One region of the Arthrobacter sp. StoSoilB20 genome, then DNA from elsewhere that is predicted to be linked to it. Evidence: predicted binding sites of a transcription regulator. Region 1 holds the regulator's gene; the other holds the start of a gene.
The links. Region 1 encodes LexA, which represses DNA repair genes until DNA is damaged. Its sites were predicted from a motif close to TCGAACANNTGTTCGA; they were not measured.
Positions count from the first base shown of each region.

Region 2: LDN85_RS07075 (Y-family DNA polymerase) is a predicted target of LexA. The motif match lies at 9,576-9,591, and genes of this name have one in related genera.

Region 1 is NZ_AP024651.1:1,785,250-1,801,203, reverse strand. Features, by position in the region: gene LDN85_RS08135 (DUF1844 domain-containing protein) at 1-96, shown strand, start outside; gene LDN85_RS08130 (MFS transporter) at 260-1,564, opposite strand; gene LDN85_RS08125 (SseB family protein) at 1,614-2,528, opposite strand; gene priA (bifunctional 1-(5-phosphoribosyl)-5-((5-phosphoribosylamino)methylideneamino)imidazole-4-carboxamide isomerase/phosphoribosylanthranilate isomerase PriA) at 2,528-3,271, opposite strand; gene LDN85_RS08115 (hypothetical protein) at 3,320-3,478, opposite strand; gene hisH (imidazole glycerol phosphate synthase subunit HisH) at 3,479-4,231, opposite strand; gene hisB (imidazoleglycerol-phosphate dehydratase HisB) at 4,228-4,854, opposite strand; gene LDN85_RS08100 (histidinol-phosphate transaminase) at 4,901-6,019, opposite strand; gene LDN85_RS08095 (LysM peptidoglycan-binding domain-containing protein) at 6,097-6,456, opposite strand; gene lexA (transcriptional repressor LexA) at 6,829-7,572, shown strand; gene LDN85_RS08085 (ATP-dependent DNA helicase) at 7,569-9,629, opposite strand; gene hflX (GTPase HflX) at 9,622-11,184, opposite strand; gene LDN85_RS08075 (methyltransferase) at 11,710-12,324, shown strand; gene dapF (diaminopimelate epimerase) at 12,305-13,273, opposite strand; gene miaA (tRNA (adenosine(37)-N6)-dimethylallyltransferase MiaA) at 13,311-14,237, opposite strand; gene miaB (tRNA (N6-isopentenyl adenosine(37)-C2)-methylthiotransferase MiaB) at 14,255-15,781, opposite strand; gene LDN85_RS08055 (regulatory protein RecX) at 15,781-15,954, opposite strand, start outside.
Region 2 is NZ_AP024651.1:1,541,158-1,557,111, reverse strand. Features, by position in the region: gene LDN85_RS07105 (purine-nucleoside phosphorylase) at 1-757, shown strand, start outside; gene LDN85_RS07100 (phospho-sugar mutase) at 873-2,618, shown strand; gene nirD (nitrite reductase small subunit NirD) at 2,640-3,002, opposite strand; gene nirB (nitrite reductase large subunit NirB) at 3,285-5,915, shown strand; gene cobA (uroporphyrinogen-III C-methyltransferase) at 5,925-6,959, shown strand; gene LDN85_RS07080 (uroporphyrinogen-III synthase) at 6,972-8,129, shown strand; gene LDN85_RS07075 (Y-family DNA polymerase) at 8,215-9,513, opposite strand; gene LDN85_RS07070 (hypothetical protein) at 9,933-10,097, opposite strand; gene LDN85_RS07065 (hypothetical protein) at 10,434-11,720, opposite strand; gene LDN85_RS07060 (hypothetical protein) at 11,856-12,062, opposite strand; gene LDN85_RS07055 (hypothetical protein) at 12,220-12,378, shown strand; gene LDN85_RS07050 (hypothetical protein) at 13,527-14,078, opposite strand; gene LDN85_RS07045 (hypothetical protein) at 14,270-14,737, opposite strand; gene umuD (translesion error-prone DNA polymerase V autoproteolytic subunit) at 14,719-15,150, opposite strand; gene LDN85_RS07035 (hypothetical protein) at 15,419-15,850, shown strand.

The DNA of each region.
Region 1 (15,954 bases):
CTTCGCTCACTGCAATTGGCATTCCGCGAAGCCTCGCTCATCCCGGACGCCCCGGGCAAGGGCCCGGGTGAGAAGTTCACCGGACCGGTTAACTAGCCCCCAACTCCCCCAGGAATCAACGACGGCGGGTCGACCACATGTGGTCGACCCGCCGTCGTGCGTTCCCTGCTTGTCCGGCTTTGTCAGCTGTCTGGTTCGCCCGGTTCTTCCGGTTCTTCCGGTTCTTCCGGTTTGTCCGTTTGGACCGCAGTTGATGCGATTAGACGCGGGCGGCCCGGCGGCGCAAGGAGGTCAGGAGCAGACCCGCGACGCAGAGCAGGACACCTGCCGAACCGATGGCCGCAAAGCCGGCGGAAGGACCAACCGTGTCGATGAAGACGCCGGCCAAAGGAGCGCCAAGGGCGACGCCTGCCGTGAGGGCAGAGCCATACCAGCCCATGGCCTCGCCACGGCGTTCCTCATCGACGAGGTCGGCCACCTTTTCCGAGGACGCGGACAGGACGGGCGCGCAGAGCAGGCCCGGCAAGAGCGACAGGAAGGCCAACGTCCAGGTGTCCTGGGCAAAGCCCATGGGAATGGTCAGTGCGGCCATTCCCAACAGGAGCAGCATGGGCGAAATGGAACGCTTCATGGAGCCGTAAATCAGCCCGCCGACCACCGATGATGCGCACCAGAAAAAGAACACGATGCCGATCTGGTTCTCATGCCCGCCACGTTCCAACAGGCCAACGATGCTGACATCCGAGCCACTGAGCACCATGCCCGATCCCGCCGCCACCGCGAAAAGCGCAGCCACGGAGGCAGTGAACCAGGTGAAATTCCTGGCAACCCGGCTTTTGAGCGCTGCACTGCGCGACGTTGGAGACGTCATCTCGGAGGCCGCTTCCTGAACGTGCGCCGGCGCGGAAGCCACCATCGCCGCCTCCGCGGCAGCGAGGTCCGCCGCAGCACGGTCCGCGGACTCCTCCGGAGTGCAGGCGGTTTCACTTCGAGTCGGCGGGTTGAACCACATGAGGAACAAGCCAGCCACCGACACCGAGATGCCTACCGCTGTCAGACCGATCGCCGAGAAACCGGCCGTGGCCACAATGGCGCCAACGGCAGGTCCAATCATGAAGACAAGTTCCGTGGCAATGGAATCCAGGGCGAAGGCAGACCGGCGCTGCTCCCCCTCAACCATGACGCCCAACGACTGACGCACAACACTGAAGATCGGCAGGGTAAAGAGCCCGCCGACAAAAACCAATGGCAGAAGCCACTCGTAGGAAACGTGCGGGACGATGGACCAGATCACGGTCTCGGAGACCACGGAAGGAATCAGGGCCTTCCTCAGGCCCACCGTGTCAACCCTTCGGCCCCGCCACGGCGCGCCCACGGCAATGCCGATGGTCATGACAGCGGCGGCCGCGCCCGCGGCGGCGTATCCCTGGTTCAAAGTCAAGACGATGTGCAAGGTCAGCAGAACGCCTGCTGCAGAGTGCGGAATACGCGCGATCATGCCCACCACCAGCAAGCGCCGGACAGGGCGGATGGACAGCATCTCTTTGTAGAGAGCGAAATTCACTGGCTAAAACCTCTTGTTCCCCCGGGGCAGGCCGGGGAACCGGCTGCCGTTAGTGCGGCCCAGGCTCCTGTGCTGCACGCTGCAATTTCACTTCAATGGAGTCAACGCCCTCTGCGAAGGAATCCATCCGCGCCCATGCCTCGTTAAGTTGGGCAACCAGCGCTTGGACAGCCACCGCATCGAGGCCATCTTCGAGATAGAGCACCACGCGCAACTCCGGACCGGAGCCGCCGCCGGACACGGTGCGGCCATCGGCTGTCAACGACGCTACGCCTGCGCCGGGTTGCGTCTGGAGCCGGCGGACCGTCCGGAAAGTTGACACTGTTGAAGCGAGAGCAGACTCCAGTTGATCATCAAGGTATGACGGCGTCCAGTCCCGCTGCTGGGCGAGGGCCCACAGGGCAGGGCGCCGGACCACGAACGTGAAGTCCGAGCCGGGATCCACAACAAGCAACTGCGCGCCTTCAGAGACTGCTGATAGCGCAGCGCGAGCCGCATAAACCGCCACGGGACGGGCTTCGCCGTGCCAGGCTTCCAGTGCAGCAGCAGAAGTGAACACGGGCATCGCCTTGCGACCGTCGGGCGCCTTGAGTGTGACCAACGCCATATCAGCCTGCTTGTCGGCATGCAGCCCCTCGACGCCCTCAGCTTCCTCAGCCAACTGCGCAACGACCGGAACGAATACCCGTGCAGTCGCCAGCGAGGCAACAACGTCGGCCTCGGTACCGGCACCTTGGATCAGCGAGGCGATGGCGGTGAGGTAGCCGGCGTCGGCCGTTCCGTCGTCGTCCTCAAAGTTGTGGATCCTGGCATCGTCCCCACTAAGGCTCCTGCCCGCCCACGGCTGCCCGGCCGAGTCGGTTGCTCCCCCGGCACCGGCCAATGCGGCAGCAATGTGGCCTGGCAAGTGCCGGCTTCCGGAACCTGCCTGGTTACCTTGCCGGTGTCCGGCGTCGTGGGGCATCAGCGACGACCGGCAACGTCCAGGGCCTCGGGCAGCGTGAAGGCACCGGCGTACAGAGCCTTGCCCACAATCGCGCCCTCAACGCCCAGCGGCACCAGTTCACGCAGCACCCTGAGGTCCTCAAGGCTGGAAATCCCACCGGAGGCCACAACGGGCTTGCCGGTCTTCTCCACCATTTGACGCAGCAGTTCCACATTGGGCCCCTGCAAGGTTCCGTCTTTGGTGACGTCCGTGACTACATAACGTGCGCAGCCGGCATCCTCGAGGCGGGCCAGGACCTCCCAAAGGTCGCCACCCTCCTTGGTCCAGCCGCGCCCGGCCAGGGTGGTACCGCGGACATCGAGTCCGACGGCGATCTTGTCACCAAAGCGGTCGATGGCCCTGCGGGTCCATTCCGGGTTCTCCAGCGCTGCCGTGCCAAGATTCACGCGTGCGACGCCCAGTTCAAGGGCGCGGTCCAACGACTCGTCATCACGCAATCCTCCGGACAGTTCCACCTTCACGTTCAGCTGCTTCACCACCTCACTGATGAGGCCGGCGTTGTTGCCACGGCCGAAAGCGGCATCGAGGTCAACCATGTGAACCCATTCAGCGCCGGCATTCTGCCAGTTCAGGGCTGCTTCCAGAGGTGTTCCGTAGCTGGTTTCCGAGCCGGCCTCCCCTTGGAGGAGGCGGACCGCCTGGCCGTCAACGATGTCGACGGCGGGCAGGAGTTCCAGAACGGGCTGGGCGGAGGTGGTCATGTGGGTCCTTGGAGTTCGAGGTTCGACGCGGTCTGGTTGATGCCCGGTTCAGTTACCGGGCAGCGTCAAGAGGTAGGCGGCCAGCAGGGACATCCCTGCCAGCGCGTAAAAGGCAATGGAAACCCAGCGCGGTTTCTTCTGCTGGTGGAAGGAAATGCCGCCTCCCACCAGCACGCCGGCGAGGCCCATGAGGACAACAGACCACATCTAGGCGGCACCGCTTCCGCTGGCTTCGGCCGCTGGAATTGCCGGCTTTTTCAGGCCGTCCACCCAGTTCCTCAGCAGGCGCGCACCGGCATCGCCGGACTTCTCCGGGTGGAACTGCGTTGCGCACAACGGGCCATTTTCGACGGCGGCAATGAAGCGTGCGCCGTGCTCTGACCATGTCACCTTGGGCGGAGCCATGCGCGGTTGGACAACATCGAAATTCCACTCCTGCACACCGTACGAGTGCACGAAATAGAAACGCTCGTCCTCGACGCCGGCAAAAAGCCTGGAACCTTCCGGGACATCCACGGTGTTCCAGCCCATGTGCGGGACAACGGGTGCCGGCAGGAGTTCCACCTTGCCCGGCCACTCGGCCATGCCTTCGGATTCGGTGCCGTGTTCCACCCCGGCTTCGAAAAGGACCTGCAAACCAACGCAAATGGCAAGTACCGGGCGCCCACCGGCAACCCGGCGACCGATCATGCGGATGCCGTCTACTGCTTTGAGTTCCTTCATGACGGTTTCGAAGGCGCCGACACCGGGGACCACCAGGCCGTCGGCATTGAGTACGTCTTCGGGTTTGGAACTGAGCACGACATGAGCCCCGGCACGTTCCAAGGCCCTGACAGCCGAACGAACGTTGCCGGAACCGTAGTCGAGCACCGTGACAGTGGGCTTGCCTTCCGGCGACGTGGGCTTGACCGAAGCGATGGTGTCGGCCACTGCCCCGTCCTTGAGTACCTGACCGCTCACAACGCCCCCTTCGTGGAGGGAATGCCCTCGACCCTGGGATCGGATTCCACCGCGGCACGGAGCGCCCGGGCAAAGGCTTTGAACTGGGCTTCCACGATGTGGTGGGGATCGCGGCCGGCGAGAACGTTCATGTGCAGGCAAATCCCTGCGTGCAGCGTAATGGCCTCAAAAACGTGGCGGGTCAACGAACCGGTGAAGTGACCACCAATCAAGTGGTACTCCTGGCCGGCAGGTTCTCCGCCGTGAACCAGGTACGGCCGGCCCGAGACGTCCACCACGGCGTGCGCCAGGGCTTCATCCAAAGGAACGGTGGCTTCGCCGAAGCGGCGGATCCCGGCCTTGTTACCCAGGGCTGTGCGCAGTACCTCACCGAACGTGATGGCCACATCTTCCACCGTGTGGTGGGCATCGATGTGGGTATCGCCGGTGGCTTTGACGGTCATGTCAATCAGCGAGTGCTTGCACAGTGCCGTGAGCATGTGGTCATAAAACGGCACAGAGGTGCTGATGTCCGAGACACCGGTCCCATCCAGGTTGATCTCCACCAGGACTGAGGATTCGCTGGTGGTGCGCTCCATGCGCGCGGTGCGGGCAGCGGACGGCGTGGCGCCGGTTTCGCTCATTGGGATGTCCTTATACACGAAGAGTGGATGGGTTCAACATACAAGTTTAGGCGGGCTGTGACCCCTGGCCGTCCAACAGCGCTTCCAGCGCCTGGAGGAACGCCGTGGTTTCCGGCTCTGTTCCGGCCGTAACCCGCAAGTGGCCGGGAATGCCGACGTCGCGGATCAGGACGCCCGCATCAAGCAGGCCCTGCCAGATCGCATGCGGGTTCTCGAGCCCACCGAAGAAAACGTAGTTGGAGTCCGACGCTGCAGGCTTCAAGCCCATGCGCAGGAGTTCGGTCACAATCCGGTCGCGTTGGATCTTAATGTCCTCGACGTCGGCCATGAGGGCTTCGCGGTGATTAAGCGCGGCGAGGGCGGTCGCCTGCGTGACAGCCGAGAGGTGGTACGGGAGGCGGACCAGCCTGATGGCATCCGTGACCTCCGGCGCCGCGGCCATGTAACCCAGCCGGGCGCCCGCAAGGGCAAACGCCTTGCTCATGGTGCGGGAAACGATCAAACGCTCGCGTCCAGGCAGCAGGGTCAGTGCGCTCGGCGTATTGTCGTGCGCGAACTCGTGGTACGCCTCATCAACAATCACTATGGCCCGGCTGGCTTCGCCGGCGTCGTAAACAGCCTCAACGACATCAAGGCCCAGCCCTGTGCCGGTTGGATTGTTGGGAGAGCAGAGGAACACAATGTTGGCTCCTGTTTCACGGACCTGGGCGGCAGCCGAAGCTGCATCGAGCCCATAGTCCTCGGCCCGGACCCCCTGGACGTACTCTGTATCCGTGCCGCTGGCCAGCAACGGGTACATGGAGTACGTGGGCGGGAATCCCAGCGCCTTCCGGCCAGGTCCGCCAAATGCCTGGAGGATCTGCTGCAACACCTCATTGGAACCGTTGGCTGCCCAGATATTGCCGGGAGTGAGACCGTGGCCAAGGTATTCGGCCAACGATTCCCGGAGTTCAGTGAACTCCCTGTCCGGGTAGCGGTTGAGCCCGGTGGCGGCAGCAGCTACAGCTTCCGTGATGGCCGCCTGAACATCCGCAGGGACTCCATGGGTGTTTTCGTTGACGTTGAGCAAAATGGGAACATCAAGCTGCGGCGCGCCATAGGGGCTCAGTCCACGCAGGTTGGTCCGGAGGGGTAGTCGGTCAAGTCGCTCAAGCTGGTCACTCACCACCCCAGTTTAAGGGGCTGGGTGGACTGGCCACTAACTGTGACGCCGAACCCCGGCGGGTGCCGGGACGGAATTGGCTAGCTGGCGGGTACAAACAGCTGCTGGCCAGGCTGGATGCGGCCACCGCGGAGGTCGTTCAACTGGATGATCTCGGCGATGACATCGCGCGGATCCCGCTCAGGAGCGGCAGCCCCGGCGATGCCCCACAGTGACTGACCCGGCTGGACCGTTACCGTTACCGCAACAGGTGGCCGAAGTTGCGCCTGCGAATCAGATGCCTTTGCAGGAGAGGTGATGAAACCAGCAAGGCTCAGCAGCGCAGCCACCAGCAGCATCGCAGGGATGCCGAAGAAGACGATCCGTCCTCGTCGGGTCAGACGCAGGCGCGTCGGCGCCTGGGTGGTACGGAAATCAGCGAACGTAGTGATTGCGGACATGAGCTGAGCCCTTCTGAGCTATTGCCGTGCCCCGGATCCCGGTACATGGCTGCCAATTCTTTGGTGTTCCCCTGCGCGTCACGGCTTGTCCGAACACTTCGTTCGAACACTCTGTTCGAACACTCCGTTCGAACATCGGGCCCCAACAGCAGGTTTATAGAACACATGTTCGAACCTTGCTATGACATTTTTAGCACTTATCAACGAACGGTGTCGAGACTCGCTAGAACAAATGTTTGATAAACGCCTGTGGCTGCCCTACGTTTGAGTGAAGAAACAGCACTGTTTCAGTGGAACAGGAGGGTCTGACATTTTTGGCAGACCCCTTCGTCCCCGGGCACACTCCGGGCGGAATGAAAGGCATTGGCGAACATGGCAGCGAAAGCCACCGGCGGCGGGGCACCCCTGCGGAGCCAGCAGCCTCTAAAGAGTCCCAAAAGCCTGACCGTCCGGCAGAAGAAGATCCTGGAAACCATCCAGCGATCAGTCAACGACAACGGGTATCCGCCCAGCATGCGCGAGATCGGGGACACTGTAGGGCTCGCGAGCCTGTCGAGCGTGACTCACCAGCTCTCCCAGCTGGAAAAACTTGGTTATCTCCGCCGCGATCCCAAACGTCCCAGGGCCATGGAAGTCCTGATGCCCCTTACCCTCGATGGCGGACCCATCCCGGGAGTGGAAGCGCCGGCAACTCTGCGCAGCACGGGTGGCTTTGCCGTGACGGAGCTTGCCAGCGCCAGCGATACTGCCATGGTGCCCTTGGTTGGCCGCATTGCTGCCGGCGGCCCCATTTTGGCTGACCAGACTGTGGAGGACGTGCTTCCCCTGCCCCGGCAGCTCGTCGGGCATGGCGAGCTGTTCATGCTGAAGGTGGCCGGCGATTCAATGATCGACGCTGCTATCTGCGACGGCGACTGGGTTGTGGTCCGCCGGCAGAACGACGCCATTAATGGAGACATCGTCGCCGCCCTCCTGGACGACGAAGCAACCGTCAAAACCTTCCGCCAGCGCGACGGCCATACGTGGCTTCTTCCCCAGAACACCCAGTACGAACCCATTTTGGGCGACCAGGCCACCATCATGGGCAAGGTCGTATCGGTCCTGCGCTCCCTCTAGGAGGCCTTGGCGGAGCCCAAACGCTCCAGCACGCCCCGAACCACTGCGCGGTCCGTCGTAGCCCAGAAGGGCGGCAGTGCAGCCCGGAGGAAGCCTCCGTAGCGCTCCGTCGAGAGCCTGGAGTCCAGAACAGCCACAACCCCTTTGTCGCCGGTGGACCGGATAAGCCGGCCTGCTCCTTGAGCCAGGCGGATAGCGGCATGAGTAGCTGACACGGCCATGAAACCGTTCCCGCCGGACTGCGCCACAGCGCGTGAGCGGGCAGTCATCAGGGGGTCATCGGGCCGCGGGAAGGGAATGCGGTCAATGACCACCAGGCGGCATGAACCACCCGGGACATCCACGCCCTGCCACAAGGACATCGTGCCGAAGAGGCAGGTATCGGGTTCATCGGCAAACTGCTTGACCAAGGCTGCCATGGTGGATTCGCCCTGGCAGAGGATATTGACATCCAGTCGGAGCCGCATGGCATCGGCAGCTTCCTCGGCGGCCCGGCGCGAGGAGAAAAGGCACAACGCTCCCCCGCCGGAGGCACGGATGAGGTCTTCCAACTCATCCAGGGCATCAGGTGAGGTTCCGCGGCCTGGCTTGGGCAGGTGCTTGGCCACGTACAACACCCCTTGTTTGGGGTAGTCGAAGGGTGATCCGACGTCGATCCCCGTCCAGCTCGGTGCACCATCGCCGATCAACCCCAGGCCTCCGGCTGCCGGCTCAAAAGCCGAACCGATGGCCAGCGTCGCGGAGGTGAGCACCACCGTGTGGCCCGCAAACAAGCCTTCCCTCAACCTGCCTGCAACGCTCAACGGAGCGATGTTGATAAGCGCAGGGGCGGTCTCGTCGGGTTGGGAGTACCCCTGGCTGGGGTCAAAGGTGCTGTTCCGCGAGAACCATACGACTTCCCGGTTCTCCTTGGCGGCCAGCATGCGCTCACACAGCTCCAGGATGAGCATGAGCCGTGAGCGGGCCAGTTGCCGGCCGCCGTCGACCGCGTTTGAAGAGTCGGTCTTCGAATCCGACAACGCCGCGCGCGTGGCTTCGCGCAACTGATCCAGGCAATCGAGCTGTTCGTCGTTGAGTCCGCTGGGCAGAAGTCCATTGGGAACGCCCGCTATGGCCATGTCCAGGCGATCGGCCGCGGCATTGAGCGCGTCCACCGTAATGGCGGTGTGCTTGCGGGCACTTGACGCCGCTGCGTGGACCATCGCCACGGACAGCTGGCCGGAGACCGCGCCGGTGACGCGGTCCTGCAGTTCGTGCGCCTCGTCAACCACCACGACGTCATACTCAGGCAGCACAGCGAGCCCCTCAAAGGCGCTGACGGCCAGCATGGCGTGGTTGGTAACCACGACGTCGGCCTCACCGGCCCGTGAGCGCGCCAGCTCGCTGAAGCACTCTTCGGCCAGTGGACACTTCTGCGCACCGAGGCACTCCATGGAGGTCACAGAGACCTGTCTCCAGGCACGGTCCGTGACGCCGGGCATGAGCTCATCACGATCGCCTGTAGCGGTCTTCTCCGCCCATTCCCGGAGCCGGACCACTTCCTTGCCCAACTGGGATTGCGGCCCACCCATGGATGCAGCAAAGTGCGGGACGCTGGTGTCCTCGCCCAAAGAAAAGAGCTGCCCTTCGGAAGGCTCCTCACTGGGGAACCCGCCTTCAAGTTTTTGCCGGCAGACATAGTTGGCCCTGCCCTTGACCAAAGCCACCTTGACTGGCCGTTCAAGGGCGGGGGTAATGTTCTCCAGCAGCCGCGGCAGGTCACGGCCCACAATCTGGGTTTGGAGTGCCAAGGTGGCGGTGGACACCAGAGTCGGTTTGGCGCTGTCCATTGAATGCGCGATCAACGGGATCAGGTACGCCAACGACTTACCTGTGCCCGTTCCCGCCTGAACCAGCAGGTGCTCCCCGGTTTCAATGGCCCTGGCAACGTGTTTGGCCATCTCGTGCTGGCCGGCACGGCTCTGACCACCCATGCCGGCAACAGCCCGGTCCAACAACTCGAGGGTGGTTTTCTCCCCCAATGACTCAGCGGCGTCCGCCGCCACGTTCTCAACCATTAGTGACGAACGGCTCCAGTTCGGCTGCCAGGCCTTCGCGGACCATGACAACTACGCGGGTCCCGTTTTCCTCGTGCTCCAAGGTCAGGATCTCCGAGTCGGAGCTGTGCAGTTTACTGATCATTTCGCCGCGATCGTAGGGAATGAGCAGTTCCAGCCGAACTCCAGGCCGGGGAATGGATTGGCTGATGTCTTCCAACAACTCGGCGATGCCCTGGCCCGTACGGGTCGAAACCACGGCGTGCCGGGGTTCCTTCTGCTTGAGCCGCTCCACGACGAAGGGATCCGCAACGTCAACCTTGTTCAGGACAATGATCTCGGGCACCTTGCGGGCGTCGACCTCCGTGAAAACGGAGCGGACGGCAGCGATCTGGCCCTCCGGATCAGGATGCGAGGCATCCACCACATGCAGGATCAAATCTGCGTCGGCCACTTCCTCCAGGGTGGAACGGAAAGCCTCGATCAGCTGCGTGGGCAGTGAACGTACAAACCCCACGGTGTCAGCAAGCGTGTAGCCGATGCCATCCGGAGTCTGGGCCTTACGGACAGTGGGATCCAAGGTGGCGAACAGGGCGTTCTCCACCAGGACACCGGCATCAGTGAGGCGGTTCAGGAGCGAGGACTTTCCAGCGTTCGTGTAACCGGCGATCGCGACAGAAGGAACGGCATTACGACGGCGGTTGGCCCGCTTGGTCTCACGCGCCGGCTTCATGGCAGCGATTTCACGGCGAAGCTTGGCCATGCGCGTGCGGATCCTGCGGCGATCCAGTTCGATCTTGGTTTCGCCCGGACCACGTGAACCCATTCCGGCGCCGGCTCCGCCCACCTGGCCACCGGCCTGGCGGGACATCGAGTCGCCCCAACCACGCAGGCGCGGCAGGAGGTACTCGAGCTGCGCAAGCTCAACCTGGGCCTTGCCCTCACGGCTCTTTGCGTGCTGGGCGAAGATGTCCAGGATCAGAGTGGTCCGGTCGACAACCTTGACTTTGACAATGTCCTCAAGTCCGCGGCGCTGGGAAGGCGCCAATTCGGTGTCAACCACGACGGTATCGGCGCCCGTGGCGGCAACGATGTCCTTCAGTTCCTGGGCCTTGCCTGACCCCAGGAAGGTGCCCGGGTCGGGCTTCATGCGCCGCTGCACCAAGCCATCGAGGACTTCCGAACCGGCCGTCTCAGCCAGGGCAGCCAACTCCCGCAGGGAGTTCTCGGCATCTGCAAGAGTGCCCTCGGTCCACAAGCCGGCAAGGACAACGCGTTCAAGGCGCAACTGCCGGTATTCGACTTCGGTGACATCTTCGAGTTCCGTTGAAAGTCCGGCAGTACGGCGCAGGGCCCGGCGCTCTGCCAGGTCTTCCTGGTCGCCGTCGTAGATGCTGTGTTCCTGGTCAAGGGTGGAGATGGCTTGCGCCTTGCCGAAAACCCCGCTGGCATCGTTGTCATCGGATGCCTGCGCAGGTACATCCTTGGAAAGAATCCGGTCGATCACGGCCTGGATTTGTTCAGGACTCATGTCCTGGGCGTCGGAATCGGATCCGGAGTGCTTCTGGGTGGTCATGGTCTCCTTAGACTGTTCGGCAATTCCAGAATAGTGCTGTTTGTTGTTTGATGGGGCGCTATTCGCGCTGGGCTGACGGGCTTGGGCCAAAGAGGGCCTCCTGTGCTGGCCTGCTGCCTGTGAAAGGGCAGCAGCTGCTGTGATCTGGCATGGTGGGATCCGCTCGGTGGTTCCTGGCCATCTCAAGATTGCACTGGTCAGCTGACCTGCCGAGCTACCAAAAGCCGGCGGTTCAGTGGTCTGACGGAAGGGTGTGATCTTCGATGCGTCCATGGCCCTGATGGGCCAACAGACTGTGCCGTAGGAGCTGCCTGGCGGAAAGACCGTGGCTTGGCTCAATGCCAAGGACCGGCCTGCATCGCGGGCTGTGCCGTACAACGCCTGAAAATTCAGACGGGTTTCGGCCTACTGATCGAAATTACTCGAAGATCAAGAACATGCATTCAACATTATCATCCGATGTCAAATCATCCGTTGGGAGCCGCAGTTTCCCATGGCGCCGCCAGCCAACTAATCTGGCAAATTATGGAGTCTGCACACTATTTCACCGCCCAGCCAGCCGGACCGTTCACCAGGAAGCCTTTGACTGTTGAACTCGCTGGGGCCACGCGCCACCTGCAGACCTCCTCGGGCATCTTCAGCCCGGACGGAGTGGACAAGGGCACAGCGATCCTCTTCTCGGAAGTTCCGCCGCCGTCGCCGCAGGGAAACCTGTTGGACATAGGTTGCGGCTGGGGTCCCATCGCACTGACACTGGGGCTGATGGCACCGCATGCCAAAGTACATGCAGTGGACGTCAACGAACGCTGCGTCACCTTGACCAACGAGAACGCGGCAGCCCTTGGCTTGGCCAACGTAAAGGCCAGCCTGCCGCACGAGGTGGACCCCGCCGTCGAGTTCGACACCATCTGGTCCAACCCGCCCATCCGCATCGGCAAAGACGAACTCCACACCCTGCTGCTGACATGGTTGCCCCGGCTGGCCCCGGGAGGAAATGCCTGGCTGGTGGTCCAAAAGAACCTTGGCTCGGACTCCCTCCAACGATGGCTGGCCGGCGAACTGGATGCGGGCTACACAGTGACCCGCGAGAGCACGTCCAAGTCGTTCCGGATCATACGTGTCAGGAAAGCGTCCCAGTAGCCACAATGACTGCCGGACCGCTGAGCTCTACATGCTCGCGCCCGCCGGCGCCGGGGAAGAACTTGACGTCCACGACGCCGCCGGGCACCATCACGTGCCAATCGTTTGGCGCGGTGTTACCGGCCCAGTGACGGATCGCGACGGCCGCGGCACAAGCGCCGGTACCGCAGGATTGCGTCTCCCCTACGCCGCGTTCATGGACGCGCATGGTGATGGTACCGACCCCATCCTCAACCAAGGGCTCGGCCGGAACCACGAATTCAACGTTGGTACCGTTGGCAGGCTTGGGATCCACCACCGGGGCCTTGAACAATTGCGTTGCCGACAACTCTTTGAGTTCCGCCAAGGCAACCACGGTATGGGGATTGCCCATGCTGACCGAAAGGCCGGGACGTGCCACTTCCAGGCCGTCCGCGCTGACCAAGGCGTCCATGGCCTTGCTGGTGGCCTCCTGGGGGAAGATAAACTCCCATGGACCCATGTCTACGGCGTATCCGTTGGCCGTACGGACCACTTTCTTGATTCCTCCCCTGGTGCCGATGGTCAGGGTTTCACCCGGACCAAGGTCAACCAGTTTCTCGGCAATGAGGAAGTGGACGAACACGCGCACGCCATTTCCGCACATCTCCGAGAGGGAACCGTCGCCGTTGCGGTAGTCCATGAACCACTCGGCGTCCGGATCCTGTTCCAGGAGGATCCTGCCCTCGGGGAGGAACCGTGACGGCACGGCACGGATGAGGCCGTCACCACCGATGCCAATATGCCGGTCGCACAACTGCGCAACCTGTTCCGGAGTGATCTCGTGGGCGTCGCCGGGGTCGGCAATAAGGACGAAGTCGTTGCCGGTTCCATGCCCCTTGGAAAACGGCAGCCCCGCAAGGCTGGAGGCGGTCACGGAGCCAAAGGCAGTTACAGGCTGCGAGGCGGGAATTGCGGAGGTTTCGTCCATGGCACTAGGCTACCTGCCGCGCAGGTAGGGCCCGAAATTACGCGGGCTGCTCCCCGGCCGCAGCCACCGCCTTGCTGAGAAGTTCAGGGTCGTGCCAGTCGAACCAGGTGATGCGGGGGTCAGCCCTGAACCAGGTGAGCTGACGCCGGGCAAACTGCCTCGTGGCAACAATGGTCTCCTCCGCAGCTGTGGCAACGTCGGCCCGGTTGTCCAAAACATTCAGGAACTGTGAGTACCCCAGTGCGCGGGAGGCTGTCCTGCCTTTCCTGAGGCCGGCAGCATCGAGCCGTTCAACCTCCTCCAGAAGGCCGGCGTCCACCATCCGGTGGACCCGCAACGCCAACCGCTCCCTCAGCACCTCCCTGTCCACGGACAACCCGATCTGCAGGGCCGGCTGGAAGTACTGACGCTGGGGCATGAATGAACTGAAAGGCCGTCCGGTGAGCTGGTGTACTTCAAGGGCACGGATCACCCGGCGCGCATCCCCCAGACGGGCAGCCGAGACGGGATCTACGTGCTCGAGCCGGGCACGCAGCGGTGCGAGGCCGTCCGCGTCAAATTCTTCTTCCAGGGCCTTACGGACAGCGGAATCTGTACCCGGGAACTCCAGGACGTCCAGCGCGGCCCGGACATAAAGACCCGATCCTCCCACCAGGATGGGGCGCTTTCCCCGCGAGCGGATTTCAGCGATGGCCCTCCGGCAATCCGCTTGGAAGTCCGCGACGCTTGCCTCCTGGGTTACGTCCATGATGTCCAGCAGGTGGTGGGGCACTCCCCTGCGCTCGTCCACGCTGATTTTGGCCGTGCCTATGTCCATGCCTCGGTAGAACTGCAAGGCGTCTGCGTTGATGACCTCGCCGTCCAAGGCGAGGGCAAGACCGACGCCCAGGTCCGACTTACCGGAACCAGTAGGGCCGACCACTGCTATGACGGGCAGGGAAGCATCCTCTGAGGAAACAGGCACGTGATCCGGATCCTGCGTCAGGCGCGACGGGCAGGCAACGACGGCATTCCCAATGACACGCCGGCCTTACCGGCTGCGCCGGGGGCAGGGACGCCGCAGGAGTCAGCTTGGGAACGATCCCAAGCATCACCGGCACGGGAGCGGCGCAACACGTAGTCCCCTGCCGTGGCGGGATCAGCCACGAGGTGGAAGGAAGCGGCCTCCGTGATGGTGACAGTGACGAAGTCGCCGGGACGCGGAGATTCTGCGCCGGCCGGCACGGAGAAGTGCACCAGGCGCTGGTCCTTGGAACGGCCGGACAAGCGGTGGGTTTCCCCGGCCTTGCGCCCGGACTGTGCCGTCACCAGGACCTCGACCGTCTGGCCCAACTGCTTGGCATTCTCCTCCGCTGCAATGCGGTCCTGAAGGGCCGTCAGCCTTTCGAATCGTTCCTGGACCACGGCTTTGGGAAGCTGATCCGGCAAGTCCGCGGCCGGGGTCCCAGGCCGCTTGGAGTATTGGAAGGTGAAAGCGGAGGCGAAGCGGGATTTCTCCACAACGTCCAAGGTGGCCTGGAAGTCGTCCTCTGTTTCACCCGGGAATCCAACAATGATGTCCGTGGTGATGGCCGCATTGGGGATCAGCTCACGGACTTTGTCAAGAATGCCCAGGAACCTGCTGGAGCGGTAGGACCGGCGCATATCCTTGAGTACTTTGTCAGAGCCGGACTGCAGCGGCATGTGCAGCTGGGGCATCACATTGGGCGTCTCGGCCATGGCTTCGATGACGTCATCGGTGAAGGCTGCCGGGTGGGGGCTGGTGAAGCGGACACGCTCCAGACCTTCGATTTCGCCGCACGCCCGCAGGAGCTTTGAAAAAGCCTGGCGGTCCCCGAACTCCACGCCGTACGAGTTCACGTTTTGGCCCAGGAGGGTCACTTCCACCGCGCCGTCGTCAACAAGGGCCTGGATCTCTGCGAGGATCTCACCCGGCCGGCGGTCCTTTTCCTTGCCGCGGAGCGAGGGCACAATGCAGAAGGTGCAGGTGTTGTTGCATCCCACAGAGATGGAAACCCAGCCTGAATACACCGAATCCCGCTTGGTGGGAAGGGTGGACGGGAAGACATCCAGGGACTCGAGGATCTCAAGTTGCGCTTCATTATTGTGCCTGGCACGGTCCAACAGTGCGGGCAGGGCCCCGACGTTGTGGGTACCGAACACGGCGTCGACCCACGGCGCCTTCTTCACGATGGTTTCGCGGTCCTTCTGTGCCAGGCAACCACCAACTGCAATCTGCATGCCGGGGTTTTCCGCCTTGACCTGCCGGAGCTGGCCGAGGTTTCCGTAGAGCTTGTTGTCCGCATTTTCCCGCACGGCACAGGTGTTGAAGACCACCACGTCGGCCAGTTCGCCCTCGGCGGGGACATAGCCTGCGTCCTCCAGGAGTCCCGCCATGCGTTCTGAATCATGAACGTTCATCTGGCAGCCGAACGTCCGGACCTGGTAGGTCCTGGGCTCAGCCGAAGGAATGGTGGCAGCTGTTGGGGAAGGAATGGTCAAACTCACTACTCAAGGGTACCGGCTTCTGCCAGCACCTCACCGACGATCCTGAATGCCATGGAGGGCGCGTAGCCCTTCCGTGCGAGCATCGACGCCAGACGGCGGGTGTACTTGTCCCGCTCCGCCCTATCGTTCAGGTCCACACCGGGCCGAAGTTTGCGTTGAACCAGTTCCCGCGC
Region 2 (15,954 bases), 240 kb from region 1:
CATTGCCGCGGAGACCGGCGTCGAGTCCCATGACGTAGCCCTGGTGCTCGGATCCGGATGGGCGGAGGCTGCGGATTTGATCGGTGAAACCACCGCCACCCTGAACGCCACCGAAGTTCCCGGCTTCCACAAGCCCGCCGTGGTGGGCCACGTTGGCACCATCCGCTCCGTCCTGACCAAAGAGGGCAAGCGGGCCCTGGTCCTTGGCGCCCGGACACACTACTACGAAGGACGCGGCGTGCGCTCCGTAGTCCACGGTGTCCGCACGGCAGCTGCCGCCGGATGCAAGACGCTGGTCCTCACCAACGGATGCGGCGGGCTCAATGAGGACTGGACCCCGGGCACTCCCGTACTGATCAGCGACCACATCAACCTCACCGCAGCATCTCCGCTTGAGGGCGCGACGTTCGTTGACCTCACCGACCTCTACTCCTCCCGCATCCGCGACCTCGCCCGTGAAGTAGATCCCTCCCTGCAGGACGGCGTGTACGCACAGTTCACCGGGCCCCACTACGAAACACCGGCAGAGGTCCAGTACGCCAAGCGGATCGGGGCAGACCTGGTGGGGATGTCCACGGCGCTGGAAGCAATCGCCGGCCGCCACGCAGGCATGGAAGTTTTCGGCATCTCGCTGGTCACCAACCTCGCCGCCGGCATCAGCCCGGTTCCCTTGAGCCACGCCGAAGTCCTTGAAGCCGGACACGCAGCCGGAAAGCGGATCTCCAAGTTGCTGGCAGAGATCATCGCCAAACTCTAGCTTTGCCCGGGCAACTCCGCCGGGAGTGGGATCCCGCCCCTTTAAGACCACTTTTAGGGGCGGGATCACACCGCCCGTTGCCCCTGAAGCGCTCAATGAGGATAGTTTTGACCCTATGACATCCAGCGATGCCGCATTTGACCAGCTGCTCACCGACGCCCGCCAATGGGCCTCCCAAGACCCGGACCCGGCGACGTCGGCTGCCTTGGAGGAGCTGACGGAGCTCGCCGAGGGTGGAGATGCGGCAGCAGTGCAGGAACTGGGCGACAGCTTCAGCGGCACCCTGCAATTCGGCACGGCCGGCCTGCGCGCAGCCCTCGGCCCCGGCCCAAACCGCATGAACCGCGTCGTGGTCCGGCGCGCAGCAGCAGGCCTGGCAGCTTTCCTCACGGAGACGGTTGCCGCAGCGGCCCCGGGGACCCGGCCGCGCGCCGTCGTCGGCTTGGACGCCCGCTACAACTCGGACATCTTCGCGCAGGAAACTGCCGCGATCTTCACCGCCGCGGGCATAGAGACGTTCCTGATGCCCGCAGCACTTCCGACGCCGTTGCTCGCCTACGCGGTCAGGAACCTGGACTGCGACGGCGGCGTGATGGTTACAGCCAGCCACAACCCGCCGCAGGACAACGGCTACAAGGTCTACCTCGGGCGGCATGCTGTTTCCGAGAGCGGACGCGGCTCCCAGATCGTGGCTCCCTACGATGCGCAGATCGCGGAAAAAATCGACGCTGTGGGTGCGCTGGACTCCATAGAGCTGGCCGATAGCGGTTGGACCGTACTGCCCGTGGCCATCGCCGCGGACTATCAAGCCGCCATGGCCGGGCTGGTTGACCGGGAACATTTCCCGGCCCGGGACCTCAAAATCATCCTCACCCCCATGCATGGCGTCGGCGGCGAAACAGCTGTCTCCGTCCTGAATGCCGCCGGATTTGGGGATGTCACTCTCGTGGCTGAACAGGCTGAACCCGATCCGGACTTCCCCACTGTTGCCTTCCCCAACCCCGAAGAGCCTGGTGCGCTGGACTTGGCGCTCGCAGCTGCCGCGGAGGCCGGCGCGGACATCGTCCTGGCCAACGACCCCGACGCCGACCGGGCTGCGGTGGCCGCCTTGGACCCGTCCACGGGAACCTGGCGGATGCTTCGCGGAGATGAAGTGGGCGCGCTGTTGGGTGCACACATCGTGGCGCGGCGGGCAGTCGGTGAAGGCGAGGAAGCCAGGGAGGGCGTCTTCGCAAACTCGATCGTTTCTTCGCGCCTTCTGTCCCGGATCGCCGCTGCCGCGGGGTACGCCCACGAGGAAACGCTCACTGGCTTCAAATGGATCTCACGGGTTCCCGGCCTCACCTACGGGTACGAGGAGGCCTTGGGGTACTGCGTTGCGCCCGAGCTGGTGCGGGACAAAGACGGTATCTCAGCGGCGGTACTGATCGCGGAACTGGCAGCAGCTGCCAAGGCCGAGGGCAGGACGATCTTTGACACCCTTGACGATCTCTACCTGGTGCATGGCCTGCACGCCAGTGACCAGTTGAGCATCCGGGTGGCGGACCTTGGACTGCTGGATGCCATGATGAACCGCCTGCGCGTCAATCCGCCCGAAGCGTTCGGAGGCTCCGCCGTCGAGGTCTTTACCGACCTCGCCGAAGGAAGCGAAGCCTTGCCGCCCACGGACGGACTGCTGTACCTGACCCGGGACCAAAGCCGGGTCATCATCCGGCCCAGCGGCACCGAGCCCAAGCTCAAGTGTTACCTGGAAGTCATCCAGCCCGTGGAGTCCGCCGCGGAACTTCCCGGTGCCCGCCAGGCCGCACGAACATCCCTGGACGATGTCCTCAGAGACGTCCGCGAAGCGTTGGGGCTTTAGAAGCGTCGGTCTTTAGCCGGGTTAGAGTTCAACCTCGATGAAGCCATCCACCAACCGGGTGGCGAACACATCGAGGGCGAGCTCGGGGTTGGTGAAGCACTCCCCGGTTTCGAGGTCGTAGACCTCTTTGTGCAGTGGTGATGAGATGGTCGGCCGGCTTCCGCGGGATCCGATGATCCCGCGGGCCATGACGTTGGCCAGTGTTGCCGGGTCCTGCTGAGCCACGGCGAAGACCTCGGTGGACGCGATGCGGAACAGCGCAACCTGTCGGCCTGCAACCAGTGCCGCCTCGCCCCAAGCCAGCTCGAGTTCATCCAGCGGGCAAATCCTGTGCCACTCGCCGGTAACGGCAACATCCACGGCACGGTCCAGAATTACGGTCATTTCAGCCCCTCTCACTCTGTCCGGGTGCTGGCATTTTCGCCGTCACTCCCCCGGACCGGGCCACGCTTGCGGCCACTCTTCCACGCTAGGACCCTGGTGTTTCATCAGGTGTCCGCGTTTGTGTCCAGCGCGTAAAAGAGACCTCACGCCTCACGAAATGCCGTTGTGATGCAGAAGTTAAGATCACGAAACAAAAGGGAAACTGACGCGAAACTGCCCATACCTAGTCTGGAACCACGAGTTGCAGCAGATCCGTCTGCAACGTCTGCGAAAGGCCCACCAGTGACCGGACACACTTCAAGCACAGAGAACCCGCGCCGCGTCGTCGTCGTCGGCGGCGGCCCCGCTGCCCACCGTTTCACCGATGCCATGGTCAACCGCGGTCTTGAAGGCTGGCAGGTCACGGTGCTGACCGAAGAGGCCCACCTCCCCTACGACCGCGTGGCGTTGAGCAAGGCCCTCACCGAAACCGGTGTGGACCTTACTTTGGGCGACGCGTCCATGTGGGACCACGAGGCGCTGACCCTGGTGACCGGCGAGCGCGCCGTGAAGATCGACTCCGCCTCCAGGAGTGTCCTTACCGCTGCGGGGAACACGTACGAATACGACCACTTGGTGGTGGCTTCGGGCTCGGATGCAGCCCGCCTCCCGATTCCCGGTGCCGAACACACTCACGTGTACCGCACGCTCGATGACGTCTGGGCCATCAACAAGGCCATCGCCGAGCTCCGGGAAAAGCTGGGCCGCAAGGTTAACGCGGTCACTATTGGTGGCGGCTTGCTGGGCCTTGAGTCCGCTGCCGGCACCGAACAGTTGGGTGCCACTCCCATTGTCATCAACGGAGCACCCTGGCTGATGAACACGCAATTGGATGAGGGTGCCGGGCAGTCGCTGGGTCGCCTGATTGAGGCCAAGGGCTTTGAGGTCCATGGTGGCGTGTTCCCTTCCGAAGTACTGACGGACGACGACGGCAACGTCACCGGCGTCTTGATGGCGGACGGCCGCACCATCGAGGCGGACATCGTGATCGTAGCCGTCGGGGTCAGGCCCCGCGACGACCTCTTCCGCGCAGCAGAGGGTGAGGAGCAGCTGTTCAGCCTGGGCCAGCGTGGCGGCGTGGTCATCAACGATTACTGTGCCACTGAGGTGGAGGGCATCTGGGCGATCGGTGAAGTGGCCAACTTCGGAGGCATGTGCCTTGGATTGGTGGCACCTGCCAACACCATGGCCGAGATCGTTGCCGACCGCCTGCACGGTGGCGAGGCGACATTCCCCGGCTTCGACACTGCCACCAAGCTCAAGCTGTCCGGCGTGGATGTGGCCAGCTTCGGTGACGCGTTCGCCCGGACCGAGCATTCCCTGGAAATTGTCTACGCCGACCCGGCACGCGGCGTTTACCAGAAGATCGTCACCACCGATGATGCCAAGACCCTCTTGGGCGGCATCTTCGTGGGCGATGCTTCCCCCTACATGAGCCTTCGCCCGCTCCTGGGCCGCGAACTGGCAGCAGAACCCGGCGCGTATTTGAGCGCCGCGGGTGGAGGTGAGGCACCTGAGACTGAACTGCCCGACGATGCCATCCTGTGTTCCTGCAACAACGTGGCCGCCGGAACCATCCGAGACACCATCAATGGGTGCGGTGCCTGCGAGGGCAACTCCCCCGTGCAGGAACTCGGCGAGCTCAAGGGCTGCACCCGTGCCGGCACCCAATGTGGTTCCTGTGTCCCCATGCTCAAGAAACTCCTCGAAGGCGAACTGACGAAGTCCGGCATCGAAGTTTCCAAGGCACTGTGCGAGCACATCAGCCTCTCCCGCCAGGAACTCTTCGACGCCATCCGGGTGCTGGAACTGACCTCGTTCGAAGAGATCATGGCCAAATACGGCACCGGCGCGGGATGCGATATCTGCAAGCCGACCATTGCCTCCATCCTGGCCAGCCAGCACTCGGCCTACGTTTTGGATGCCGGCCGAGGTTCGCTGCAGGACACCAACGACCGCGCCTTGGCGAACATGCAGAAGGACGGCACGTATTCGGTGGTCCCCCGCATCGCAGGTGGTGAGATTACCCCCAAGGGCCTTGGCGTCATCGCAGCCGTCGCCGAAAAGTACAACCTCTACACCAAGATCACCGGCGGCCAGCGCATCGATATGTTCGGTGCCCGGCTGGAGCAGCTCCCGGACATCTGGAAGGAGCTGGTGGATGCCGGTTTCGAGTCCGGGCAGGCTTACGGCAAGAGCCTTCGCACAGTGAAGTCCTGTGTTGGATCCACCTGGTGCCGTTTCGGAGTACAGGATTCGGTGGCCATGGCCATTGCGCTGGAGCTTCGCTACCGCGGCCTCCGCAGCCCGCACAAGCTGAAGATGGGTGTTTCCGGTTGCGCCCGCGAGTGTGCCGAGGCCCGGGGCAAGGACGTGGGAGTGATCGCCACCGCGGACGGCTGGAACCTTTACGTAGGCGGAAACGGCGGTGCCACTCCGGCACACGCCCAGCTGCTGGCCAAGGACCTGGACGACGAAACGCTGCTGAAGTACATCGACCGCTACCTCATGTACTACATCCGCACCGCCGACCGCCTCCAGCGCACCGCGCGCTGGCAGGAAGAGCTGGACGGCGGCATCAAACACGTCGAGGAAGTGGTGGTCAACGACTCCCTGGGCATCGCCGAGGAGCTTGAGGCCGCCATGGCCAAGCACATCGACACCTACGAGGACGAGTGGGCAGAGACTTTGAAGGACCCGGAGCGCCTCCGCCGTTTCCGCTCCTTCGTCAATGCTCCCGACCAGAAGGACGAATCCATTTCCTTCGTTCCGGAGCGTGGCCAGATCCGTCCGGCTACCAATGAGGAAAAGGGTGGCGTGCTCATCGCGTCGACCATTCCGGTCCGCAGCGAAACCGTCGGCGCAGGAAACTAGGGGTTCACCATGCAGCTCACCATTGATCTCACCGACCGCGACGTCCTTGTCACGGGCTCGGACACCTGTGCCCGCCAAGCCATCCGGCGATACCAGGCTGCCGGGGCCAACGTGTACCGCCTGAGCGCACCGGCGGGGGTACCAGGTGACGGGCTGCTCCCGGAGCGTCCGTTCCTGGTGGCCATGGTGGACGACGGCGACGACGGCTGGCTGCCGTTGGTGGAACGCTGCCGCGAGGCCGGTGTGCCCGTGGCTTTTGAGCCTGCCCCCGGCGCGGAGGGTCACGTGACTTTGGTGGGCGGAGGCCCGGGAGCCCTGGACCTCCTGACCGTCGGCGCCGTGGACGCCCTGCGTGATGCCGACGTGGTGTTCTATGACCGCCTGGCCCCTTACCAGGAGCTCGCCGATCTGACCTCTGCGGAACTGGTGGACGTGGGCAAGCAGCCTGGCCTTCACAAGGTAACGCAACGCGACATCGAGAAGCTGATGGTCGAAGCTGCCCTTGCGGGCAAGAACGTGGTCCGGCTCAAGGGCGGGGATCCCTACGTGTTCGGGCGTGGCGGCGAGGAGGTGGCTGCCTGCGTTGCCGCCGGGGTCCCGGTACGGGTCATCTCCGGCGTCACCAGCGCCATCTCCGTTCCCGCCGCAGCCGGCATCCCGGTCACGCACCGCGAAGTAAGCCACATGTTCACGGTGGTCTCCGGCCACGCACCCTTGACCGAGACGGAACACATGCATTTGGCCGGCCTTGGCGGGACGATCGTGGTCCTCATGGGCATCGGCACACTTCCGCAGCTGGCCGCCGGGTTGCGCCGGGCAGGGATGAAGCCGGAGATGCCCATGGCCGTGGTGGAACGCGGTTACCGTCCGGGGCAACGCACCACCATCGCTGACCTGGGTACGATCGAAACAGCTGCCACCGGCTGCAGCAATCCGGCTGTGCTGGTCATTGGCGAAGTGGTCAGGGTAGCCGAGGCCAACCGCAACCACGCTGAAGCATCCGCTGAACTGAGCCGCCTGGCGGCTTCGCTCCTTGAAGCCTGAGGGTAAAAACTTATGACTGTTGCACGCACCTTTGAAGTCCAGGACCCCGCTGCTGCACCGGAAGTTTCCGAGGCCGCCGATGCGCCGCTGGATGGATTCCGGATCGGAGTCACCTCGCACCGCCGTTCCCGTGACCTCATTGAGGCCCTGGAGCGCCGCGGTGCGAGCGTGTTGCACGCCCCCGCGCTGAAGATCGCCCCGGTGCAGGAAGACATGGTACTTATTGAGGACACCCGCACCATCATTGCCGCGAAGCCGGATATCTGCATCGCCACCACCGCATACGGCATGCGCCGGTGGTGCGAGGCCGCTGACTCTTTCGGCATCGGAGAACAACTCCTGGACGCACTCTCCGCCTGCCGCATGTTCGTCCGTGGACCCAAGGCCCGCGGTGCCGTACGCGCGGCCGGTCTTGCCGACGTCGGAATCAGCAGTGACGAAACCACTGCGACACTGGTGGACATGCTGCTGGCAGAAGGCGTGCGCGGCAAGACGGTGGCCGTGCAGCTGCATGGCTATACGGACGTCCGCCAGCTGGAACGGCTGCGCATGTCCGGCGCCATTGTCCTGACCGTCACCCCCTACCGCTGGGTGAAGCCCGACGGCGAGGACAAGCTCCCGCGCCTGATCGAGGCTGTGGTGGGCGGCAACCTCGACGTCCTGACCTTCACCAGCGCACCAGCCGTGGACGCGATGTGGAGCACAGCCCACGAAATGGGCCTTTACCGTCAGCTCATCGAAGCCCTGAAGGGCCCCGTGACGGTTGCCGCAGTGGGGCCCGTCACCGCACAACCACTGGTCGACGCCGGTCTGACGCCACTGATCCCTGACCGTTACCGCATGGGGGCGCTGATCCGGTTGGTTACCGAGCACTTGTCCCTGAACCATGTGCGCCGCTTGGAGACCAAGAGCGCCACCATTGAGCTGCGCGGGCGTTGCCTGCGGATCAACGGCGAGGTGATCGACCTGGCGCCCGCTCCCCTGCTGCTCCTGCGTGCCCTGCTCGGCGCGGGCGGGGCAGTGTTGTCCCGCGAGGCGCTCTCGGACCTGTTGGATCTGCGCGGCTCCGTGCATGCCCTGGACATGACGGTCAGCCGGCTGCGCTCCTCCCTGCCCGATGGCAAGCTCGTGGAAACGGTAGTCAAGCGTGGGTACCGGCTGCGGGCGTAGGTGTACTGCCCAGGCCGCCTGCCTGGGGTGCCTGCCTGAGTTGCCTGTCCGGGCTGCCTGCCGGCAGTTGTGGCGTCCAACCACCTCAGGCCGCCTTCACCAAGGGAAGTTCGTCCCAGTTGGTGGTGTACCGGGGACTGAGCATGTCCCGTTTCATGGACCAGTCGGGTCCTCCCTTGATTCCGGCGTGCCCCAAACCGATGGAGCCCCGGCCGTAGCGCTTGCTGACTTGCTCCAACAGGGGGCCGATCCCACGTTCCTCGTGCCGGTTCTCAAAGATCTCCAGCGGTTTCTGGTTCCCGCTGGGGCGGAGGTCAGTAACCATGATCCCGGCCTTGGCGTACCTGACGCCTTCCTGGATCCTGGGAACCAATGCATGGGCAGCCTTGGTCAGCAGCACGGGATCCGAGGTGGGTATGGGCAGCTTGACGTTAACCGTCGGAAAGGACTTGTCGTTGGGGTTATAGACCGAAGTGGCGGCAAAGGCCGTGAGCAATTTTGCTTGGAGATCGTGTTTGGCGAGCCTGGCACTTGCCATCTGGCCGTAGACGCTGAGCACCTGCCGCAGCTGCGCCGCCGTCGTAATCGGCGTTGAAAAGGAGCGGGAGAAGATCAGCTGGTCCCTCCCGATCCTTTCCTCCTCCATCGGGATGCACGGGGTGCCCTGCAATTCCAGCACGGTGCGCATCATGACAATGGAGAACTTGTCCCGCAGGGCCACAGGGTCGGCCCGGACCAGGTCAAGGATGGAGAAGATCCCCATGGCGTTCAACCGTTTGGTCAGCCTGGTGGCTACGCCCCAGATCTCAATCACCGACAGCCGTGCCATCAAGGCCTCCCGTTGGGCCCCAGGAACCGAGTCCCAACGGCACACTCCGTTGAAAGCCGGATTATGCTTGGCCCATTTGTTGGCCAGCTTGGCAAGCGTCTTGGTACGGGCAATCCCCACGCAGACCGGCACGCCCACATGCCGTTGGCACGCAGTTTTGATGGTCCGTCCCAGTTCGAGCAGCTCTTGCGGTTGACCTTTTACCCCCAGAAACGCCTCATCAATGGAGTACACCTCCTGCCACGCCGAGTAGCGGGCCAGGAGTTCCATGACGCGGGAGCTGATGTCCCCGTAGAGCTCGTAGTTGCTTGAGAGGGCAATGAGACCCCATTCCCTGGCCCGTGGAGCAAGTTTGAACCAAGGTTCCCCCAGTCCGATCCCCAGCTTCTTCGCTTCCGGAGACCTGGTCACTGCGCAGCCGTCGTTGTTGGACAGCACAATCACTGGCTTGCCCTCCAGCGAAGGGTTGAAGGCACGTTCCGCCGACGCATAGAAACAGTTGATGTCCACGTGGGCGATCTCTTGCATCCGGTGCATGAGTGCTGGCTTGGACATCGGTCTCCTCCGTTCGGCCTTAGCACGCGTGCCGCGATTCTGGAGCAGGACACGCCGCACATTCGAACATATATTCGAATACATTTACTGTACCGCCAGGCCCCGACAAATAGCTGAGCTCTTCCTACCCGATGTCCACGGCAGCGGTAAGGCATCCGTACGACTGGCTCCGTTGAACCAATCCTCGCCAACCATTTCGGTCGTTGTATTCGATGTTCGTGAACGGCGCTCCAGCAGCATCGAGTCGATCGGTTTCCAGTACAAACACGTTGTCGAGTTCGACGCATGTATGCCTGACAAATCCACCGTCAAAAGGGCTGTAGTCGTGTCGCGGGTTCAGGCTGGCGGTGCCTGTATCGTTTGGACCCAATGATGTAAACCCTGTCAGGTGTCAGAATTCCCTTCACGCGCTTCCCATCCTAACTATCGGAGTGCGTCACGGAGATGTTGTTGGCCAGTGTCCCAAACGTGGCATCGAGGCTCAGAGCATAAGCCTGTTGGCCCAAACCTATCCCGGCCTGTTGACCCGCGGTTCGCGAGGAGATGGAGAGATTGTTGTACTTGGACTTCCGCTTCAACCTCATGGCAGGATGGTCCGCCGGAGTGGGTCTGGTCGAAGCAGGACCGCCATTCCACCCAGCGTCGTTGACAAAATTGTTTGGAATCGGCCCCCAACCATCAACATTGGAGTTCTTGGCTGTGTCCGCGATCATGTTGTTGCCAGACGAAGCGATCTGGCCATTAACGCTCTCTGACTCCTCAAGCCAAAAGCCTTCGCCGCCGCAATTCTGCGCTTCGACCGAGGAGAATTCGCAGGAACCGTAAATCGTGGTACTCGGAATTGGAGAGGTTGAAAAGGCCTCGACCGGAGAACCGGACGAGGCCTTTCGTAGCCAGCAGGTTGAGGCGTGTAGCAGTAACTACCAGGTAACCAAATCCATCCCCGCGCTGTTCGCAATCGTGCGCGTAGACGTAAACCACACGTATCGACTGCAGTAGTTGGCCCCGCCGTCCCGAACGCTGCCGCAATTGCCGTAGTTATATAGGGGGCCAGCGACGGCCTGGATCATTCCGACAGCGCCGACGCTGCCATTGCCGTAGGGGGCAAGTACGGGCCCACCGCTATCCCCTTGGATTGCGGCACGCTGACCGTCCACTGTTTGGTAGCCCTCGATTTGGGAGGCGTAACCGTACCCGTCATTCCAGGAAAAATTCGTGTAAAGGACGCTGATATTGCAATGCACGCCGGAGTTCCCGCCGCTTGTGCAGATCCAGTCGCCCAATGAAACGTCGTGGAATCCAGCAACAGGTTTGGAATATCCTGCCGTGTTGTTCCACGCGCCGTCAAACATCCAACGGCTTCCGCCTTCGGACAGCATGGCGGCTTGACCATCGGGAGTATCCCACCACTGCATTCCTGCTGAGGATCCGGTATTGTCGCGGGCAGTCCACCAGCCAGATCCCTCACAGTGGCGGGCCGTATTGGTCCACTGCCCTGTTCCCGTTCTGGCTTTCAGCGCAAACCCAGTTGTGCAAGCTGTTTGGTTGCTGTTGAGTATGTACGCACCTGAGTTGAAGGGGTGGGAGTCATTCATGCGAGTGGCGGGGCGTGACTGGACTCCATCAATGACTTGGATAGGCCACTTGGTAATGTCGCGTGCAAGGTTCTCCACTGCAGCCCGTTCCGATGATGTGAGCAGGCCGCCTTCATTCTTGACGGCGTATCCGCGGATGGATATTTCACCTGAATCATCGCCGATGCCTCCGATGGAAGCTATCTTGAATCCCAGCGGTTCAAAGGCCTTGTCATTATTTATGAGGGCTTGAGTCGCCGAATCAATTTCGGGGACCGAATATGGACGCTCGGAGAATGTCACCATGATGCCTCGCTTTCGTCCTTCGTTGGCGACGGTTTCGCGAAGCAGGGATGAACCCTTCCACAATGCCTTTACAGAAAGGCTTTTTGCATCATTAACCTGTTCAACGTAGCCAGCATCGTAGATTCCCGGGACCTGTGTGATCCAGTACTTGAAGTCGGAGAGCTTCTTCTGGTTGTCCAAGAAGTCGACACCTACACTCTTGGAGTATTCCTCGATAGCGCCCTCCCCCGGCGGCGTGACCGGGGCATCCGATGCCGCCACGGCGGGGCTGATAATGCCGAGCAGCAAGACAAAAGTACCTGCTGCAATGGGTAGTGGTTTCTTCAATGAATCCCCGTCCAGTGCGGGCCGATTCGGTCTCGGTCCGTGTTTGATGAATTATTCAATGTCTTAAGACTGTGGCGGTCCGCAAGGCTATGCCCGAGCCGCGTATTGCTCCCTAATACCTGAATCCGGGGCAGTTCAGATCGCGCCGAAAGTCAGGGAGTCTTGACCTCTCGTCCATGTCAGCGCCCCGTTGGTGTAGTTGAGTTGAACGCCGTCCTTGAGGAAGTTGAGGGCCCAGGTCTGCTGTTCACCTCTCGCAGCATCAACACAGCCGGATGCGCCGATCGCGAGCTTCCCGGACAATGTCATGTTCGAGCCATCAATGGTGACGGGGGTGTTCACTGGTCCACATGGAAGAACAGCCGTCAGGTATGTTTCCTGACCAACTCGGTCCAACTGTGCTGTCACTTGTCCCTCGCTGACCCATGCCATGGGCTGACCTTCAGCAGTACCGGCTGTACTTTTGAACTTCCCGCACGGCGCATCAGGCAGGAATTTCGTGCACTCGCTCGAGGGCGACGCCGACCCGGTGCGCACCTCGGGACCTACGGCCGGCGTTCCTCCGGTTCCGCACGACGAGACGGTTATTGCTGCCAGCCCAACGGCAGCAATACTCAAGAACGACCGCAGTGTCTCCATAACTCCCCCAGCAAAATGATCAACAAAAGCGAATACTAATTGATTAAACGCAGAGCATACCCCGCCCAAAAAGTCCAGAAAAGGTAAGGCGTGCACAGGTCTCGAAGCATACGGTTCATTTACCTATTACACAAGCAATTTTGCTTGGAATTTTGATAGCAAAATTCAAAGGATGCTGATGACCATCCTTTGCCTCGGTAATTCCCGGAAGTTACTCAAACACAAGTAGACGGGCTGCCCTCTCCGGGTCAGTCAGCCTGCTTCAGGGAAGGCGACGCTGTTTGCCCCGAAGCTGGCCACCGCTGCCACAAATACAACACAGCGTCCTCGCAGAGATACTGCGGAGGGAAGTCGCTGAACGCTGTTGTCCTGACACTGTTCGAACGCGCTACGAACCCGCTATGGACTTAAAGATTCGCGACAACGATTTCTCCGCCTGAATGGTCACAAGGTGTCCCATTCTGCAGAATCAACGCCCTGTGGACCTGCTGAACACAGCGCAATCCACCGCGCTCATGTTGACGCTGGCCGGGTACCCCCCCCATGACGGGCAGCGTCCTTACGTCTGCAGATCATCTAGACGTTTCAGCCCAGACAAGGACCGCGTTTGACCACCGCCGACGAAAACTTCAAATTAGTCCAACCGCTTATCGGCACGGTGATTGACGGCGGCATAACCCTCCTGGCTGCCGCCATTCCGTTCAATCGAACAAACAAGGCCAGCAAGAAGCGACAGAAACGGATTGACCAGCTCCCGTCCCAAAGGATTACTCGACGGAGAGACGCATAGGGCGGCTCAACTCCCTGCCTGATAAAGAGTTGGCGACGGAATGTCCGCCACTTCCCAGGATTGGTCCGGGCATCGTCGTCCCCTCATTTCCCTCCCACCCCCGCTAAGGGAACGTCACGTCACCTGGACGACCGAATGGGACGGGACCATCCAATCGGCCTCCATCGTCCTGGACACTCAGTTCGCGTCAGGAGAAACCCTCGAGGTGTTTGGATCCTGGCTGGTATCCAGTCCGGCTCCGTTCGTCCCGCCAGTTATTCGTTCAAAAGCTATTCGGCAAGTTACCGATAGCCGCCATGAATCTGCCGCTTCCTGCGCCGAAGAAGTCGGCTGCCGATGATGGCTACAAGGTGTTTCCTGGCTAGTGAGTGGCGACCCTAGCGCGGCACCACGATCTCATCGACTCCGCACTGGAGCACAAGGTTGCCACTTCCGCCCGTCAGTATGCAGTCCTTGGGGTCGAAGAACTGTGTGGCGGACAGCCACGGGACGCTTCGCTGCCAGAGCCCCCACGATTTTTGTGAATAAATGGAATAGGTTTGTGGGTCGAACCCTGATTGTTCGACGATGACACTTTCTCCACTGCTGGCCTTGACTTCGGTGTAGGTTGCCGCCTTGGCGGCCAGCCCCATGCCAGCAGAATACATAGACCACGGCAGAGCCGCCGCGACACTGGCCAGAACTGCAAGTACAGCAGTCAGCCGCCGGAGCCAGCCACGGGAAATCCGCCTGACCAACGCCGGTACAAGCAGAGCCAGTGCCACCACGGCAGCAAATCCGCTCAGAAGGTGAGCGAACAGAATGAACGCCCACCCCGGCATAACGAGGTAGACCAGAACCTCAGGCCATGAGTCGCTGACCCACGCTGCGGAGGCTTGGGCGACCGCTCCCAGCAACACCGAGACGAGGGCCGATGCGATGCCCCACATGAGGCGCGAGGCAATAGATCGCCTCGAATCCGCTTCCGCGGAAACCTCTGTCCCTACTCGAGAAGCGCCCAACCGGGCCGCCGTTACGTCGTCTCCCGGCACCCGTTTCCGCACACCGCCATCCAATCACGCTTCTGACGTCGCCGTGGCGTCGCTGTCAGCGGAGCCAGCGAGGGAACCGGGCAATCTTTTCAGGTTTTGTTGCGCCCATTACCAATAGGCCGTGTGGTTCCTGCAGCGCGCCCGTCCCCTGGTCCGGATCCGAAGGAGCGCTCAAGGGCAGCGATGAGCGGGGCAGGCGCCAGCCGGTCCAACAGGTCCACCGGCCTGGCATCCCGCAGTCCTGGGCAGCCGGTGACCATCCAGGCCGAAAAGTAATTGTGCGGAATCCTCAGTTCCATGGCACGCGCAAACAGGCACAGCACCACGGGATGCAAGGACAAGTCTTCGCGGAATTGGAAACCGGGACAGTACGTGCCATCTGCGGAAAACACGCGCACCAGTTGTTGCATCACAGGTTCGGGATCCTCATGTAGCTTCGCGAGCCGATGACGGACCCTCTCCAGATCCGGCAAGCCGAATTCGGCGCCCATCCGTTCCCACAGTTCGCTGGGAACGGGCCCTTGCGAACGGGGCGGGCTCAAATGTGGTGCAGGCATGTGGTGGCAACTCCCCAGATGGTGAGTTCAGAAAGGGCCGGCACGCGGATGTCCGGGTACTTGGGATTGTCGGCCTGGAGGATCACTCCCGTGGGCGTGACGCGGAGCCTTTTGATGGTCAGTTCCCCGTCGAGGACAGCGACGACGACGGACCCATCCCTGGGCTCCAGTGCCCGGTTGACGATCAGCTCGTCACCATCACTGATCCCTGCACCTTCCATGGACTGCCCTGTCACCCGGACCACGAAGGTGCTGGTGACGTCCTTGATGAGGTGCTCGTTGAGATCGATCCGGCCATCAAAATAGTCCTGCGCCGGCGAGGGATAACCGGCCGCCACCGGGAGAGGCGCCAGCAATACTGACATCAGGGAAAAGCCCGCATCTATCACGCGGGGGCCGACTATCACGCCCACAACACACCTTTATTCGAATATATGTTCGATACTTGAGTGTACAGCGGATGACGGACATTGTGGTCACCCCCTTGGTTTCCGCGGCGCAGGAGGCCGGCGGAATGGGGGTTGCAGCCGTTTACGCGTCCTGGCAAAAGACCGGTACTTTAGGGAAGGTCAAGCCAACGGAGGCTAGGCAGGAGACTCAAAAAACCACCGTCTTCGACTGCAGGGTTCAATGCCGCGATGTTGTACCCCAGTCGCGCTGTGCATCGCGAATTGGAGAGCCATGACCGCCCGGAGCAAGGACGTAGCTGATGCGCTCAGCGCCGATGTCACCCGTATTTTCAAGGAACGCTACCCGGATGAGCTGGCACACGCACGGGCCGTCCACGCACGCTCTGAGAAACTGGTTCTCGTCTTGATGTTCTCCACGGTGGCGCTGTGGTTCCTCGGCCCCGCGCTGTTCCTGACCGGTCTTATCAACCAAGTGGTCGTCATCGTGGTGCCGGGTCTGATGACCCTTGCGTTCCTCACCGTCGCGCTCGTAGCAATCGTCCGCAACCGGGCTGCGGCGAGGCCCGTCGTCGAGTACGCAAAGCAATGGGGTCAGAACGTCACAAGCGTGACGACGAGGGGCATTACCGTCGCTGTTCCTAAGGGCGCTGTCACGGTGCCCGCGGAGTTCCGTGAGACGCGCAGGGTCACCCGCCAGCCCTGATGCCGCTATGGCGCCAAGCCCGGAACAGCGCTGCACGGCACCACCTGCACCTGGCCCGGGCGGTCTCCGCGGAGGTCTGTACGGCGGAACGGGACGAGTCATAC